2 regions of the Thalassobacillus hwangdonensis genome follow, and region 2 is predicted to be linked to the other one. Evidence: a T-box and tRNA genes for the amino acid it is inferred to sense, from the RefSeq annotation. Region 2 holds a T-box; the other holds one or more tRNA genes.
The links. The T-box of region 2 lies ahead of alaS (alanine--tRNA ligase). A T-box ahead of a tRNA ligase gene usually reads a tRNA of that ligase, here a tRNA-Ala.
Positions count from the first base shown of each region.

Region 1 (3,419 bases), on a different contig from region 2:
AAGTCCTTCATCTTTTCCGGTGAAGCGCTTTCAATTTCGTGTAAAATCATTTTGAAAAAATCCCCCTATCCTTTGCTATTAAGATATAACGTTTATAGAACGACATATTAAATTGTTGTAATTATCTCTAAATTTAACGTTTAAACTTGCTAAAGTCAACATCATTTTAGGAATTTTCTGAAAATACACAACCTTTTCTAAGTCCCTTGAACAAAACAAAAAGAACCCCGGCTAACCGAGGTTCCCCTTCCTACTATTCCTTTTTATCTCTCTGTCTGATTCGTTTAGTAGCAGTAGCAGGCACCTATGATGATCAACAAGATAAACAGCACTACGACTAATACGAACGTTTCATTTCCTCGTCTACGGCAGCCATACATTGGTGCAGTGTACATAGGCCTTGGTGGCATATTCGCACCCATTACTGGCGATGCATTGACGTTGGCACCCATTACAGGCGCAGCATTATTTGCATACATGGTCGTGCTCCCCTTCCTCTCTTGTGTATATTCACTACATTATACTCACCTAGTATCAAATGGGACCGTTTCAGGGAGAAAATGGGTGAACGCCTTGTCAGTCAGGAAAGGAAGAATTGCTTAAGAAATGCGAGATAATGCAAATAACAGATCGACGTCTGATTGTGATGAAGAACCGGAGCCTGAATTTTGTAGCCTGAACGATACGATGGATTAACAGAAAGCTGAGCCAACTGCTGAAAAGAGGGATGGGTAATTAAATTGGTAAAATAAGCGGACGTTGTACTGCCTTCATACCGTTGTTCATTCAAAAATTCGATCATCTCATCGGCCGTCCTTATTCCAAGACCATGGCCAAAGAAGTTATCATCGGTCATCGCTACAGCATTCTCTCCTCTGAACCATGGCAGCGCAGGGCTGAAGTCCGGATTCGCAAAATAAACGATATCACCAGGAATGTATTTATTACCATAATACGTTTGGAGACCAAGGTCTGTGTCTGTGTGCCAGCTGTACAGATACAAATCTCGAAAATAGTAATCGAAGCGAGCACGATCCAGACTCTTCAGAACAGCATGATAGATGAGGATCACACAGGCGGTTGCACATTCAAAGGCATACTGTGGACTGTTTTGAAAAATGTCCGAGATCGCATCAGAAGGAGAAACATCCGGTCTCAAACGGAATCCCCCTTCAGATGTAAGTATCCAATACATAGGGTTGCAGCGGGCATACTGGAACGTTGTGAAGCCCGCTTCACTTTCATTCATGAGATTTGCACTATCAATGATGTTTTTACGGAGGGTAAGTTCGAATAATAGGTCTTGTTTAGAGGGATAGGAGTACACGTTATCTGCACTTGATATATGCTCGGCTATTTTATTTTCGATCGTGCTGACTTTCAATTGATTTGGCTGAATCGTCTCTCCGGATACCTGGATCATCCAACTCCCCCTTCAGGCAGGGCTTTTAGCTAGTTTATTCGCGCGGAGGTGTAAACATGTTGGACTTCTGTCCAATTAAAAAAATCCACTCACCTTGTGTGAGTGGAACCAAAAAACTGATGGAGTATAGCGGGCTCGAACCGCTGACCTCTACACTGCCAGTGTAGCGCTCTCCCAGCTGAGCTAATACCCCGTATTCAAAAATATGCCAACAACCAGTATTATATAATGCAGCTCAGAAGTTTGGCAAGCACATTTCGTTCGCCTTTTCATTGAAATTACCGCTATACTTGGTAGGTATGATTTATTCTATTGCAAAGGGTGAAACAATGAAAAAAATCTGGCATTCATACAAACATTCTTCTTTCTTATTGAAGATGACAATTGGTTTCTTACTCGGTATCCTCGTCGGAATTTTGCTCGGCGAAGATGCACAGGTACTGAAACCGTTCGGCACAATTCTGATCAACTTGCTAAGCATGATCGCCATCCCGGTCATCTTCCTGACGGTGGTGCTTGCGGTCAACCAAATGCGCCCAGGTCATCTTGGACGTCTTGGTGGAAAGCTATTGCTTTATTATGGAGCGACTACTGCAGGGGCAGTTTTGATCGGCGTTGCGCTTGCGTTGTGGATCAATCCTGGCGAAGGGCTTTCTTTGCCTGATGCACAGGTCGATAAGCCTGCAGCACCTGCATTCTCTTACGTTCTGCTGAACATTGTCCCGAGCAATCTGTTCGAGGCATTCGCTTCAGGTCAATTGATGGGAATCCTTTTCCTGGCACTGATCATCGGGTTGGCTCTTAACACGATGCGCCATTCAGACGAAGAAAAGCTGCGCCATTCGGGAGGTACACTATACCGAGTCTTCGATGCAGGTAATCAGTTGTTTTTCCTTTTATTGAAAGGCATCCTGCTTTACGCACCAATCGGGATCTTCGCCATCAGTGCATCATCTTTCGGGAATCAGGGATGGGAAACATTCCAGTCGCTGATTGAATTCACAGGCGTATTCTACCTTGGTGTCTTCCTGTTATGGATTTTCGTGTACACTGCATTCATCAAGTTTTCCAAAATGGGGATCCGTGAATTCTTCGTAAAGACCAAAGATGCTTATTCTACGGCATTCTTCACCTCAAGCAGTCTGGCGTCATTGCCGGTTGCTATCGAATCTGCTAAAAAAGCAGGTATTTCCGAGCGGATCGCAAACTTTTCCCTTCCTATCGGTGCCGTCTTCAATTCAGATGGTGGTGCGCTTCGGATGGGTGTATCGATTGTCTTCGCGGCAAATGTCACTGGACTCGAGCTGTCCACGATGGACTTCCTGACAATCGTACTTGTAGGTACGCTTCTATCGATTGGTACAGCAGGAATTCCAGCTGCTGGTCTTGTCACCTTGTCAGCGGTGCTGACGATGTTCGACCTGCCACTTGAAATCGTTGCACTGATTGCCGGGGTCGATGTCTTGATCGGCATGGCAGGAACTGCTTCCAACGTCATCGGTGATATCGTTGGTGCAGCAGTCATCAACCGTTCGGAAAAGAAAAATGACTTACAATCAGCTGAAAGCTGAAGAAATCCTTGCTGTCACCGGACAGCAAGGATTTCTTTTTTAAAATATATGTTCAGCATGTTGCTCAGTATTTTCTTTCCTTCCTGAGTTCCAATTGACTCCGGATGAAATTGTACACCTTCAATCGGATACGTTTTATGACATATGCCCATAACCTCCCCATCCACCGTAACAGCAGACAGTTCGAAACAATCAGGCAGCGACTTCAAGTCGACGGTCAACGAGTGATAGCGCATCGCTTCTGTTGGTGATTTCAGTCCTTGATAAATTCCGGTCCCCTCGTGATGGATGAAAGAAGACTTTCCGTGCATCAGCTTTTCTGAACGGATTACTTTTCCACCGAACGCTTCAGCAATTGCCTGATGGCCAAGGCACACTCCGAAAATCGGAACCTTCCCTTTAAAGTGCTCGATGATCCGTTTCGT
Region 1 is NZ_JBHTKL010000006.1:112,461-115,879, forward strand. It holds gene ACFQ2J_RS16030 (phenylacetate--CoA ligase family protein) at 1-50, opposite strand, end outside; gene ACFQ2J_RS16035 (YjcZ family sporulation protein) at 285-479, opposite strand; gene ACFQ2J_RS16040 (protein-glutamine gamma-glutamyltransferase) at 581-1,423, opposite strand; tRNA gene ACFQ2J_RS16045 (tRNA-Ala) at 1,544-1,616, opposite strand; gene ACFQ2J_RS16050 (dicarboxylate/amino acid:cation symporter) at 1,753-2,994, shown strand; gene ACFQ2J_RS16055 (anthranilate synthase component II) at 3,009-3,419, opposite strand, start outside.
Region 1: it encodes a tRNA-Ala, which carries the amino acid that the T-box ahead of alaS (alanine--tRNA ligase) is inferred to sense. The anticodon was not compared.

Region 2 (3,419 bases):
TTGATGGAAAAGAAGTCGTCTATCCGAAAAAAGACCTGGTCAACATTACGCATGCGTATTGTACTTCCATTCATAAATCGCAGGGAAGCGAATTTTCCATCGTCATTCTTCCGGTCGTCCGCAGCTACCGGAGAATGCTCCGCAAAAATCTGCTGTACACGGCAATTACAAGAAGTAAACAGTCGCTAATTATTTGCGGTGACAGACAGGCATTCCTCGAAGGAATCAAAACCGAAGACACCAACACACGCTATACAAGATTAAAAGAGAAACTGATGGACAACAACGCAACCCCATTCGATGAGAATGAAGAAGAAGAACTATCCCCATACGACTTCATGTAACAACCCGGAACCTCAAACCAAAGAGGAACCGGGTTTTTTATTTCTCAACAAAACAAGAGATTTGTGAGTATTTGATGATTGATTATTTTTTAGATTCGGTTAATCATTTAGCGATTTAGAGTTGCACGTTCAGGGAGGGGTGGCTGGGAAACTGCTCGACTCCCGTGGGAGAAGGGGCTAGGCGAGACCCCACAGGGAGTAAAACGACCGAGGAGGCTCGCCAGCTCCCCCACAGGAAAGCAAGTAGTTTCCCAGCCGCCCTTTCCACTGATTCGGCATATCTGTCAAAGATTACATTGTATATATTTCCATACGATTGGGCAACATACGTGCTAAAAAGGAGTTTTTTCTAGTGATTTGCCCAAATTGTCGTAGAAAAGACATCGGTAAAGTCGGCACGAATCAATACTATTGCTGGAATTGCTATATAGAACTATCGCTGGAAGGCGGCAGGGTGAATGTCCACCAGATTGAAGAGGACGGCAGCTTGAGCTCGCTGAACGATCTATTCTACCAGGAAGCAGAATGAACCACTGATGGAGGAACGTACGAAAAAGTTATTTTCCAAGATTCTGCTTACGATTCTATTATTATTATGTCTGTTCCTTCTTGCCAAACTGTTCCCATATTATAAAGGATTGCTAGTCATCATTTGGAGAGTGCTCCTGCCCTTTCTCATTGCAGGGTTCATCGCATTTCTGCTTCATCCTGTAATTGAGAAACTGCACGCATTTCCGATGCCGAGATGGACAGCAATACTGATCATCTACCTATCCTTCTTTGGACTGATCGGTTACGGATTGTACAAAGGTCTGCCGCACATGATCAGGCAAATGAAGCAGCTGAATGAGCAGATTCCGGCTTTGACGGAGCAATATCGCTCCTTCATCTATCAACTCTATGAAAAAACTGCCGCTCTCCCTGAAGGATTTCACAATCAATTGGACCGGTCATTAAATCGGATGCAGGAGTGGTCAACCTCAAGGCTGGATGGAGTCATCACCAGCTTCACCGGGATCATGGATGTAGTGATCATCGCAGCAGTGATCCCTGTACTGACTTTTTATTTTCTGAAGGATTTCGAATTGATCAAGCGTGTGATGAAAAAGTTGACACCTAAGCGGTTCCAGCCTGAAGGAAAAGACATGCTTCGAGAAATGAACGCATCCCTTGGCGGCTATATCAGAGGGCAGCTGCTCGTATGTCTCATCGTCGGGGTGCTTGCGTTCATCGGGTTCTGGGTGATCGGGATCGATTACCCGCTTCTGCTCGGTGTCATCGTCGGTGCTACAAACATCATCCCCTATTTCGGTCCCTTGATCGGCGCCGTACCTGCAGTGATCATCGCACTCATCACTTCTGGAAAGATGGTGCTTTTCGTAGTGATCGTCATTGTTGTCGTCCAAATTGCTGAAGGAAATCTTGTTTCTCCGTACGTTGTGGGACGCACAACACACATCCATCCGATTCTTATCATCTTCGCTCTATTGGTCGGGGAAGAAGTGGCAGGTATTTTTGGAATGATTGTTGCAGTACCGATTTTGACCTGTGTAAAAGTCGTGGTTCAGCACCTCTGGCCATTGACAGGTCGTGATTGACATACTCAGTATAGTTATCTATAATAGCGCATATCAACGTCATTCGAATGAAAGCGAAGAAGGAAACGAGTAGATGACAGACCATTTAAAGAGAGAGGTTCCCATCAGGCTGGAAGGAAACTCAAATGAAGGGTCATCGAAGCTATTCTGGAGTGTGGCTAATCCCCACCGGTGTTGCACCGTTAACGCAAATGGAGTGATGGAAGGGACTCCCTTCCATAACCAGGGTGGTACCGCGGATTCAATCCCGTCCCTGCTTAATAGCAGGGACGGGATTTTTTTATTGTTCCGACGTCGACTTGAGGCTTTTCGAATACGGATAATCACTTGTAACTGGAGGTAGGAAACCATGAAAAAACTGAATTCATCTGAAGTAAGACAAATGTACCTTGATTTCTTCAAAGAAAAAGGGCATCGCGTGGAACCGAGCGCATCCCTCGTTCCACATGAAGACCCATCATTACTATGGATCAACAGTGGTGTTGCAACACTGAAAAAATATTTCGACGGCAGGGTGATTCCTGAAAATCCAAGGATTGTGAACGCACAGAAATCGATCCGTACCAACGACATCGAAAACGTAGGAAAGACGGCGCGTCACCATACGTTCTTTGAGATGCTTGGTAACTTTTCCATCGGTGACTATTTCAAAGTGGAAGCGATCGAGTGGGGATGGGAATTCCTTACGAGTGAGAAATGGCTTGGAATTGATCCGGAGCTGCTGTTTGTCACTGTCCATCCCGAAGACGATGAAGCACGGAACATATGGAAAGAAAATGTCGGCCTTGCTGATGACAAGATCATTCGTTTGGAAGAGAACTTCTGGGACATCGGCGAAGGTCCAAGTGGTCCGAATACGGAAATTTTCTTCGATCGTGGAGAGAAATACGGAAATGACCCACAGGACCCTGAACTTTACCCGGGTGGTGAAAATGAGCGCTATCTGGAAATCTGGAATCTCGTCTTCTCCCAGTTCAACCATAATCCGGATGACACGTACACACCGCTTCCTAAGAAAAACATCGATACTGGCATGGGGCTTGAGCGTGTAGTAAGTGCACTGCAGGATACGCCAACGAACTTTGAAACCGATCTGTTCTTGCCGATCATCAAAGAAACAGAAGCTTTCGCAACTGCACCTTATGGAGAAAGTGTCGAGGGAGATGTCGCATACAAGGTTATTGCCGACCATATCCGTACCGTTGCTTTCGCCATCAGTGATGGGGCACTTCCATCCAATGAAGGACGTGGATATGTCCTTCGTCGTCTGCTCCGTCGTGCGGTTCGATTCGCGAAGCAGATTGGCATTGAGAAGCCGTTTATGTATCAATTGGTGAGTGTTGTCGGTAATGTCATGGTAGACTTTTACCCTCAAATCAAAGAGAAGCATGATTTCATCCAGAATGTCATCAAAACGGAAGAAGACCGCTTCCATGAAACATTGAATGATGGACTAGCTATTCTGTCTGATATCATC
Region 2 is NZ_JBHTKL010000001.1:1,218,819-1,222,237, reverse strand. It holds gene recD2 (SF1B family DNA helicase RecD2) at 1-344, shown strand, start outside; gene ACFQ2J_RS06565 (hypothetical protein) at 670-873, shown strand; gene ACFQ2J_RS06560 (AI-2E family transporter) at 881-1,942, shown strand; T-box leader at 1,990-2,200, shown strand; gene alaS (alanine--tRNA ligase) at 2,292-3,419, shown strand, end outside.